DNA from 4 places in the Staphylococcus sp. acrmy genome. Region 1 is predicted to be linked to each of the others. Evidence: riboswitches for the same ligand, from Rfam matches in the RefSeq annotation. Region 1 holds a riboswitch; each other region holds the start of a gene.
What was found. Region 1 has a riboswitch for S-adenosylmethionine ahead of FH144_RS06460 (methionine ABC transporter ATP-binding protein). Riboswitches for the same ligand answer to the same signal wherever they lie in the genome.
Positions count from the first base shown of each region.

Region 2: it holds a riboswitch for S-adenosylmethionine, as region 1 does, so the genes downstream of both, FH144_RS00390 (MetQ/NlpA family ABC transporter substrate-binding protein) here and FH144_RS06460 (methionine ABC transporter ATP-binding protein) in region 1, are expected to answer to the same signal.
Region 3: it holds a riboswitch for S-adenosylmethionine, as region 1 does, so the genes downstream of both, metK (methionine adenosyltransferase) here and FH144_RS06460 (methionine ABC transporter ATP-binding protein) in region 1, are expected to answer to the same signal.
Region 4: it holds a riboswitch for S-adenosylmethionine, as region 1 does, so the genes downstream of both, metX (homoserine O-acetyltransferase MetX) here and FH144_RS06460 (methionine ABC transporter ATP-binding protein) in region 1, are expected to answer to the same signal.

Region 1 covers NZ_JALCVE010000005.1:42,666-44,872, forward strand. The annotation lists gene FH144_RS06455 (methionine ABC transporter permease) at 1-16, opposite strand, end outside; gene FH144_RS06460 (methionine ABC transporter ATP-binding protein) at 9-1,034, opposite strand; SAM riboswitch class I at 1,117-1,222, opposite strand; gene FH144_RS06465 (thioredoxin family protein) at 1,280-1,576, opposite strand; gene FH144_RS06470 (toprim domain-containing protein) at 1,569-1,955, opposite strand.
Region 2 covers NZ_JALCVE010000001.1:81,469-83,675, reverse strand. The annotation lists gene FH144_RS00395 (DUF898 domain-containing protein) at 17-442, opposite strand; SAM riboswitch class I at 588-694, shown strand; gene FH144_RS00390 (MetQ/NlpA family ABC transporter substrate-binding protein) at 805-1,620, shown strand; gene FH144_RS00385 (aspartate aminotransferase family protein) at 1,875-2,207, shown strand, end outside.
Region 3 covers NZ_JALCVE010000006.1:64,548-66,754, forward strand. The annotation lists gene metK (methionine adenosyltransferase) at 2-1,198, opposite strand; SAM riboswitch class I at 1,314-1,425, opposite strand; gene pckA (phosphoenolpyruvate carboxykinase (ATP)) at 1,588-2,207, shown strand, end outside.
Region 4 covers NZ_JALCVE010000007.1:17,074-19,280, forward strand. The annotation lists gene metX (homoserine O-acetyltransferase MetX) at 114-1,082, opposite strand; SAM riboswitch class I at 1,149-1,247, opposite strand; gene FH144_RS08390 (AzlD domain-containing protein) at 1,346-1,675, opposite strand; gene FH144_RS08395 (AzlC family ABC transporter permease) at 1,672-2,207, opposite strand, start outside.

The DNA of each region.
Region 1 (2,207 bases):
CATAAGACTTATCCATGTTTAATCACCTCCACATTGACATGTTGCTGATGTAAGTCGTTTTTGAAATTTTCAAAATCTTTTTCCGCAATATGTGGGACGTGGATAACTAAGAATCCTAATGAACTACCACGCGTATTTTTAATATTTGCTTCAAGAATATTAAAATCAATATTATGTGTTTTAGTTATGTAAGAAATAACTGGTTCTGTAGTATTTTCACCATTGAAGTTAAGTCTTACGATGTAAGCGTCTGGATCTAAAGGCTCTAAATGTTTAATTGATTCTTCAAAATCATCATCTAAGTCTTCTTTTACAAAGCGTCTTGTCACTTCGTGTTGTGGATTTTCAAATACTTGAGTGACATTGCCTTGTTCAATCACGCGACCATTTTCCATTACTGCTACTTCATCACACACACGTCTGATTACATGCATTTCGTGGGTAATGATAACAATCGTTAAATTCTCGCGTTCTTTAATTTTCAATAATAAATCTAATATTTCATCAGTCGTTTGTGGGTCTAGCGCACTTGTGGCTTCATCACACAATAATACGTCTGGTTCATTGGCTAATGCTCGAGCGATACCTACTCTTTGTTTTTGACCACCAGATAATTCTGAAGGGTAAGCACTTTCTCTACCTTTCAAGCCAACTAATTCTACGAGTTCTAACGCTCTCTTTTTAGCTTTATCTTTTGAAAAGCCAGCAATTTCAAGTGGGAACATAATATTACGTAAGACGGTACGCGACCATAATAAATTAAAATGTTGGAAAATCATGCTTACTTTTTGACGTTTTTGTCGTAAGTCTGATTTAGACAATTTATTTATATTGTCACCATCAATAATGATATCGCCTGACGTAGGTTCTTCTAAATGATTGAACATACGCACTAACGTACTTTTACCAGCACCAGAGAATCCAATAACTCCGAAAATTGTGCCAGTTTCTATTTTTAAATCAACGTGATCAACAGCGAGTACATCTTTATTCTTTGTGTGATAACGTTTAACAACTTGATTCAACTCAATCACGTTAAATGCCTCCTTAAACCTTTATGTAATTAAAAAATGCTTTCCCCACTTTAGTCGGTGGAGAAAGCATTGAATCATCTTTCTCTCATCTTCTAAAGTGTGGCACTTTATGTGAATTGGCACCATTTCTATAATAAGACGGTTGCCGGGCTTCATAGGGCACATCCCTCCACCTCTCTTGATAAGAGTTTTCGCACTATTTAATTAATTTATATCCTACCATTGCACTCTAGTTTCGTCAACAACTATTTTAAATTTTCTAACAAATAAGGAACCGATTGAAAAGCATAAATTCTATCGGTTTCCTGATCTTTGTTCATGACTATGAGTACAGGCACAGACATAATTTTATTTTTTTCACTAAATTCTGGATGATAATTTAAATCTATCTTCTTAATTGGTAACTGTAAAATTTCATTCGCTATATCTAACATCCGTTCTGAAATTTTACATGTTCCACACATTGGTGTGTAACCAAAAATTAAATGTTTATCTTTATTATAATGTTCACTAATATCTTCAATTTCTATAGAATTATTCATGCATAATTACTAACCTTTCAGTTCTTAAATTAGGAATTAGACTTTTTTCTTTACGAACTGTAAAGCCATGTTTACTTAATACGTGAGCAAGATAGTTCTTAGGGCATCGTGCTACTTCACAATACGTTTTATCCACGTAGATGTGTTCACTTTCACTAAGATAACGTTTAAACCATTTTCTAATCTTCTCGCCTTCATTATCCGAATCTGCTAACACATACACTTGCTTATCATATAAAGTTTCAATCATATCGTCTAATTTATCGATACTCATTGTACCATGTGTGCAAATGATATTCACAGGTTCAGCAACGACTTGTTGTACTCTCTTCTTATCAGATTTACCTTCAACAATAATAACCTTATTTAAAATTGCCATGTTCATCCACCTTCTAAGTCGATAATAAACAATCATTTACTTCTTCACAGAAACTCAAAAAGCTAAACATTTATTATAATTCAATACTTTTGAAAATGAGTAAAAATATAAAGCTAAGACATTATTAGTTAGAACAACACGCCATAAAATATAAGATAAAACAAAAATTAAGCTATTTATGTATAGCTATAAGTACAATTTTATATTTAAAGGTTTAATACAAAACCTAATTTTCCAGAAATAAAAAACTCC
Region 2 (2,207 bases), on a different contig from region 1:
TATAATTTCTGTGAATTTAGTATTTCTTTTTTGAAAAGTAGGGTATAGCCCATGCCATTAAACAAATGAAGATAATGTGCGCAACCATCCATAAACCATACTCAAGCCAACTGAATTGGAATATCTCACGTCGTGCTAACATAATTAAGAGTGGATAGAGTACGATGAATATCAACATAAGTAACACATAACTTAAGTTATAAAGTGGCTTAGATATATGATAAATAAACAAGAAAACAATATATATAATAAAACCTATCAATACATGAATCAGTAATTCTACTACTAATGGTACTTTACTTGGGTCAGCTAAGAAGTCAATGTTGATAAGTAATAAAGTAAGATGCGTGGATTGTGCAAAGACATCCATAATGGCCATGGTAATAAGCAAGACTATACTTATTATTAAGGCGCTTAATAGGTGATAGCCGTAACGTAACATTGTTAGCCTCCTTTAATCTTGATTATATTACTATTCCCTTGGTGCCAAAGAATAACACGTGTTAACTTTTCGGAATATTTAAAAAATATATTGACCGGTTATAGAGCGAATGCTAAGATAATATCAATTCAATAAAACGTGTTAACTCTTATCGAGAGTGGTGGAGGGATGTGCCCTATGAAGCCCAGCAACCGTCGTTTAACGAAATGGTGCTAATTCACATAAAGTAGACAATACTTTAAGAGATAAGAGAGAGTGTATCGATGCTTTCTCTTAAATAGATAGAAAGTATTTTTTTGTGTCTTCTAATCATTTAAGAGTGCTCATTTTATTGGAAAATATAAATAAAGGTGTCGATACATATGAAAAAGTGGATAAGTATTATAAGTGTTTTAGTCTTGATCTTAGTATTATCAGCATGTGGCAAAGATAAGGAAGAGAATAAGAAGATTACAGTAGCTGCATCTCCTGCACCACACGGAGATGTACTGAAGAAAGCAAAAGCACAATTGAAAAAGAAAGGCTATGACTTAGAAGTAAAAGAAGTAAATGACTATAAAGTGCCTAATAAATTGTTAGATAAAGGCGATGTCGATGCGAACTTCTTCCAACATGTACCTTATTTGAAAGCAGAGAAGAAGAGTCATGGATATAAAATAGAAGAACTTGGTAAAGTATTTACAACCCCAATGGGCGTGTATAGTAAAAAATATAAACACCTTAAAGATATTCCGGAGGGCTCAACGATATACGTCTCTAATAACCCAGCTGAAGAAGGACGTTTCTTGTCATTCTTTGTTAATGAAAGTTTAGTTAAATTGAAAAAAGGTGTAAAAATAGAAGATGCCAAATTTGAAGACGTTGTGGAAAATAAAAAGAATTTAAAATTTAATCATCAACAAGGTGCTGAATTCTTACCTAAAACATATAAAAATGGAGAAGGCGCTGCGGTTATTATGAACTCTAACTATGCTATCGATAACGGCTTAAAACCTTCAAGAGATGCGATTGTTATGGAAGGTAAATCATCACCATTCGCCAATATTCTTGCAGTTCAAGAAGGACATAAAAACGATAAAAAATTCCAAGAACTATTAAAAGTAATGCAATCAAAAGAAATTAAAGATTACATTAAGAAAGAATACGGGGATGATGTAATCCCGTACGAAAGTAAATAATAAATAGAGAAGGGTAAGGGAGAAATCTTGTTCAAAGGTTTCAACCTTACCTTTATTTATTTTGTTTGAGAATTTATATTTTTTAATTTTTCTGAAAATATTTACAAATCTGACAATTATTAGTATATTGATAAATATTACTTAACAATGTTTTGGGCGAAAGCCGAGAGAAACCTGGATAAATGGCCACTATACTTGGCCATCATCCTATTCAACTACATATCCAGGTGTCTCTCTTGGGAGGATGGATACGAATGACAAAGTCAGAGCAACTTATAAATGAAGATGGGAAATATTTTGCAGCGTCAGGAAGAATTAAATACTATCCATTAGCGATTGATCACGGCTATGGGGCAACGTTGGTTGATGTAGATGGAAAAGAGTATATTGACTTGTTATCAAGTGCAAGCTCACAGAATGTAGGCCATGCACCAAAACGCGTAACAGAAGCGATTAAAAAGCAAGTTGATAAATTTATCCATTATACGCCTGCCTATATGTATCATGAACCAGCTGTGAAATTATCTAAAAAGCTGTGCGATATTGCGCCAGGGGATTTTGAAAAGCGCGTAACCTTTGGATTAAGT
Region 3 (2,207 bases), on a different contig from region 1:
ATTAAGCTTGTACTGCATCTTTCAGTACATTGACTTTATCTAATTTCTCCCATGGTAATAACACATCGGTACGACCGAAATGACCATAAGCTGCAGTTTGTTTGTAGATTGGGTGTTTTAAATCTAACATTTTGATAATGCCTGCTGGACGTAAATCAAAGTTTGTTCTCACTGCTTCTACGAGTTGTGCTTCTGTCACTTTACCAGTGTTAAATGTATCAATCGCTATTGAAACGGGTTCAGCTACACCAATCGCGTAGGCTAATTGTACTTCACATTGATCAGCTAATCCGGTTGCTACGATATTCTTCGCGACATAGCGTGCTGCATATGCTGCTGAGCGGTCAACTTTTGTTGGATCTTTACCACTGAAACAACCACCGCCATGACGTGCATAACCACCATATGTATCTACAATGATTTTACGCCCAGTTAAACCAGCGTCACCTTGAGGTCCACCAATTACAAATCGGCCTGTTGGATTAATAAAGAATTTAGTATCTTCATCAATAAGTCCTTCTGGAACTGTAGGATAAATGACATGTTCTTTAATATCGCTTTGAATTTGTTCTAATTCAATATCATCCGCATGTTGTGAAGATACGACGATTGTGTCGATACGTTTAGGTTTATCATTGTCATCATATTCAACTGTTACTTGAACTTTACCATCTGGACGTAAATATTTTAAAATGCCATCTTTACGTACATCTGATAAACGTTTCGCAAGTTGATGTGATAAGAATATTGGTAGAGGCATATATGTTTCTGTTTCGTTAGTCGCATAACCAAACATTAAACCTTGGTCTCCTGCACCAGTCGCTTCAATTTCTTCTTCTGAAATATCATTTCTATATTCGTATGCTTTGTCTACTCCTTGAGCGATGTCAGGAGATTGTTCATCAATAGCTGTTAATACAGCCATTGTTTGATAATCGTAGCCATATTTAGCACGTGTATAACCAATATTTTTAATCGTTTCGCGTACAACTTTAGGAATATCCACATATGTAGAAGTTGAAATTTCCCCTGAAATTAAAGCCATGCCAGTAGTTACTGTAGTTTCACACGCAACACGGGCATTTGGGTCATCCTTTAAGATTTCATCTAAAATAGCATCAGAGACTTGGTCAGCAATTTTGTCCGGGTGGCCTTCTGTAACTGATTCTGAAGTAAATAAACGTTTATTATAAGTCATGATTGGCTCCTTTTTTCTTGTATTTACGAAAATTCTCTTTAAAATTATGAGCTAAAAAAATAAAAAAGCCTTCTTCACTAATAAGATAGAGAGAAGGCTCAGATACGTCCATTCGCTCTTATCGTTCAGACCATATTTGTCTGCAAACGGTTTGGCACCTTTCTTTAATAAAAAAGAGGTTGCTGGGTTTCATTGGGTCCATGTCCCTCCACCACTCAGGATAAGAGAATCCGCTAAGAACTATACTACCGAATTCACTTATCAATGTCAATTTTGTTTTTTAATGATTTTTTGTCTTTTCCATGTGGAATAATCGTTGTATTGTGTTATACTACTTTAATGTAAAGGCTTACACGAAATATTTATAATTTGATGTTGGAGGGAAAGGTATGTCAGTAGATACATATAGCGAAACACCTAAAATTAAACACTTATTAGAAAAAGAAAGTTCATTATTTCAACTTTCTACTACTCAACTTTATTACAAGATTTTAAACAACAACGAAGGCGAATTAACAGAACTAGGTGCTGTTAACGCAAGCACTGGTAAATACACAGGACGTTCTCCAAAAGATAAATTCATCGTAACTGAACCTTCTTACAAAGACAATATTGCTTGGGGCGATATTAACCAACCCATCGATGAAGAAACATTCTTAAAACTTTACAATAAAGTTTTAACTTACCTCGATCAAAAAGATGAACTTTATGTATTTAACGGCTACGCTGGTAGTGATAAAGATACACAATTAAAATTAACAGTGATCAATGAACTTGCATGGCATAACTTGTTCGCACAAAATATGTTCATCCGCCCTGAATCTAAAGAAGAAGCTCAAAATATTAAAGCTAACTTCACTATCGTTTCAGCACCATATTTCAAAGCTGACCCTGAAGTAGACGGCACTAAATCTGAAACATTTGTTATTATTTCATTCAAACATAAAGTCATTTTAATTGGTGGTACAGAATACGCTGGTGAAATGAAAAAAGGTATCTTCTCAGTTAT
Region 4 (2,207 bases), on a different contig from region 1:
ACTGTAACTTCTATTTTAACCTCTATACAAGATTAAAACAAATGTATAGAAATAGTACTTAGCACACTCATTAGTCGTTGGTTTAGTGGCACTATTGCGGTAATCCGCTTCCATTATTTTCGTTTGAAATTCGTTACTTTTAGAAAATGATATAAGTTCGGTGCCCAATCATTAAAGTTTAATAAGAAACCGTCATGTCCTACATTGTCTGGCACAAAGAAATGACGATGATATTTAAACCGCTCCCCTACTGCTCTCACTTGGTCATCTGGATACAATAAATCATCTGTAAAGCCCATCGTAAGTACTTTAGTATCTAAAGATTGAAAGACCTCATCTACGTCTACACGGCCACGGTCGATATTGTGGCTATCTAAGACATTCAACATTGTTAAGTAACAGGATAAATCATACGTTTCTTTAAACTTATTACCTTGGTAGCGTTGATAACTAACGACCTCGTCTGGAGAGAAGCGTTGATCATAACTTTTAGACGACCGGTACGTTAGGAAGCCTAATTGACGTGCAATACTTAGTCCTTCTTTACCTCCAAGATGAATGGCTTCACGCGCAATTTCATTAAATGCTCGGCTATAGGAGGACGTTTTATCAGTGGCTGCTAAGATAACCGCTTTATCAACTTGGAACTGGTTATTATAGAGTAATTCCATCACCTGCATGCCACCTAGACTTCCGCCGATTAAGATGTTAATTCTTTCGAAGCCGAGTTCTTGAATGCCCTTTTCAATCGCTTTAGCAATATCTCTTAGTGTTAATTGTTTCGGAAAATGTGTATCCGTTACGGGAGAGCTTGAGCCGAATGGGCTACCGATAACGTTAAATGTAAGGAACTGATAATCGTAGATAGGCATATAGCCACCGTCGATAATTTCACGCCACCAACCAGGATGTTCATCAGTACCATACGTTAAATGATTGCCGGTTAGCGCATGACAAACGACTACAAGTGGTTGACCTGAGTATCCTACATGTTCGTAGCGTAATTGTAGATTCTCAATCATTTCACCTGATTCTGTTCTAAATCGTCCTAAGTTTAATGTGTCTACCGTATAATGTGTCATACGCTTTCCTCCTCTGGATAAAAAAATCACTCCATACTCTTTAGAAGTATGAAGCGATGTGCTTATTACTTATCATTCGAGTATCTCGTTGGTTGTAGCACCGTACATGAATGCCGGTTGCTGAAGTTTCATAGGGCCGCGTCCCTCCACTTCTCTCAATAAGTTTATATTGTTTAGTTTTTACACTTTGTAACTGTTTTGTTTAAATTTATTTTATCTAATTACATTTGTAACTTCAATAGCTAGCTGTAGGATTCTGCCTTTTAAAAGAAAAAACGTAAACCAGCAATGAATGCGATACCTATTAGTATGGTAATCGTCAGGCTACGTGTAATGAGTGCAATGAAAATGGTCGGAATCGTTGCAATGATAAACGGAATATTGAGTGTGTAACCTTGTACGCCGTCTTGTTGGACGATGATGCCATCTAAGATAAGTGCCGTGAATAAGGTAATGGGTATAAATGATAACCACTTAATTACCGTTTCTGAAAGTTGAATACGTGAAATCATAAGAAACGGGATAACGCGGACGATTAGCGTTACGAGCCCACATAAAACGATTAATATTAACGTATGCCAAGATGTCGTCATTTATCCATCACCACCCCTAATGTTGCTGCAAAGATTGATGCGATAAGAATCGCGCCGTATGAAGGTATAAACCAACTTAGAATTAACATCATCACGATGACACTCGCAATTAATACAAGATACACTTTGAGTTTTGAACGTGTAATCGACTCAAATTGTGCCATTGCTAGAAAGATGAACATCGCCGTAATAGCGAAATCAAGTCCCAACATCTCTGGATTAGAGATATATTTACCGAATACTGCGCCGGCCACACTTGCAAGCGCCCAAAATACGTAAGCAGTTAAGTTTAAACCGTGTAACCAACGATCGTTTATCTTCTCCCCTTTTAAATGAGGTGTAACCGCTACGCCAAATGTTTCATCGGTTAAGATTGACGATAAGCCTATACGGTTCCAAACGCTATAATTTCTATAACTTGGCGCTAATGTCATTGATAATAGGAAAAAACGTGAATTGACGATAAAAGTGGTTAATACTATGGCCGAAGTCGGTGTACCTGCTATGACAAGTGCGCAGATGATAAATTGCG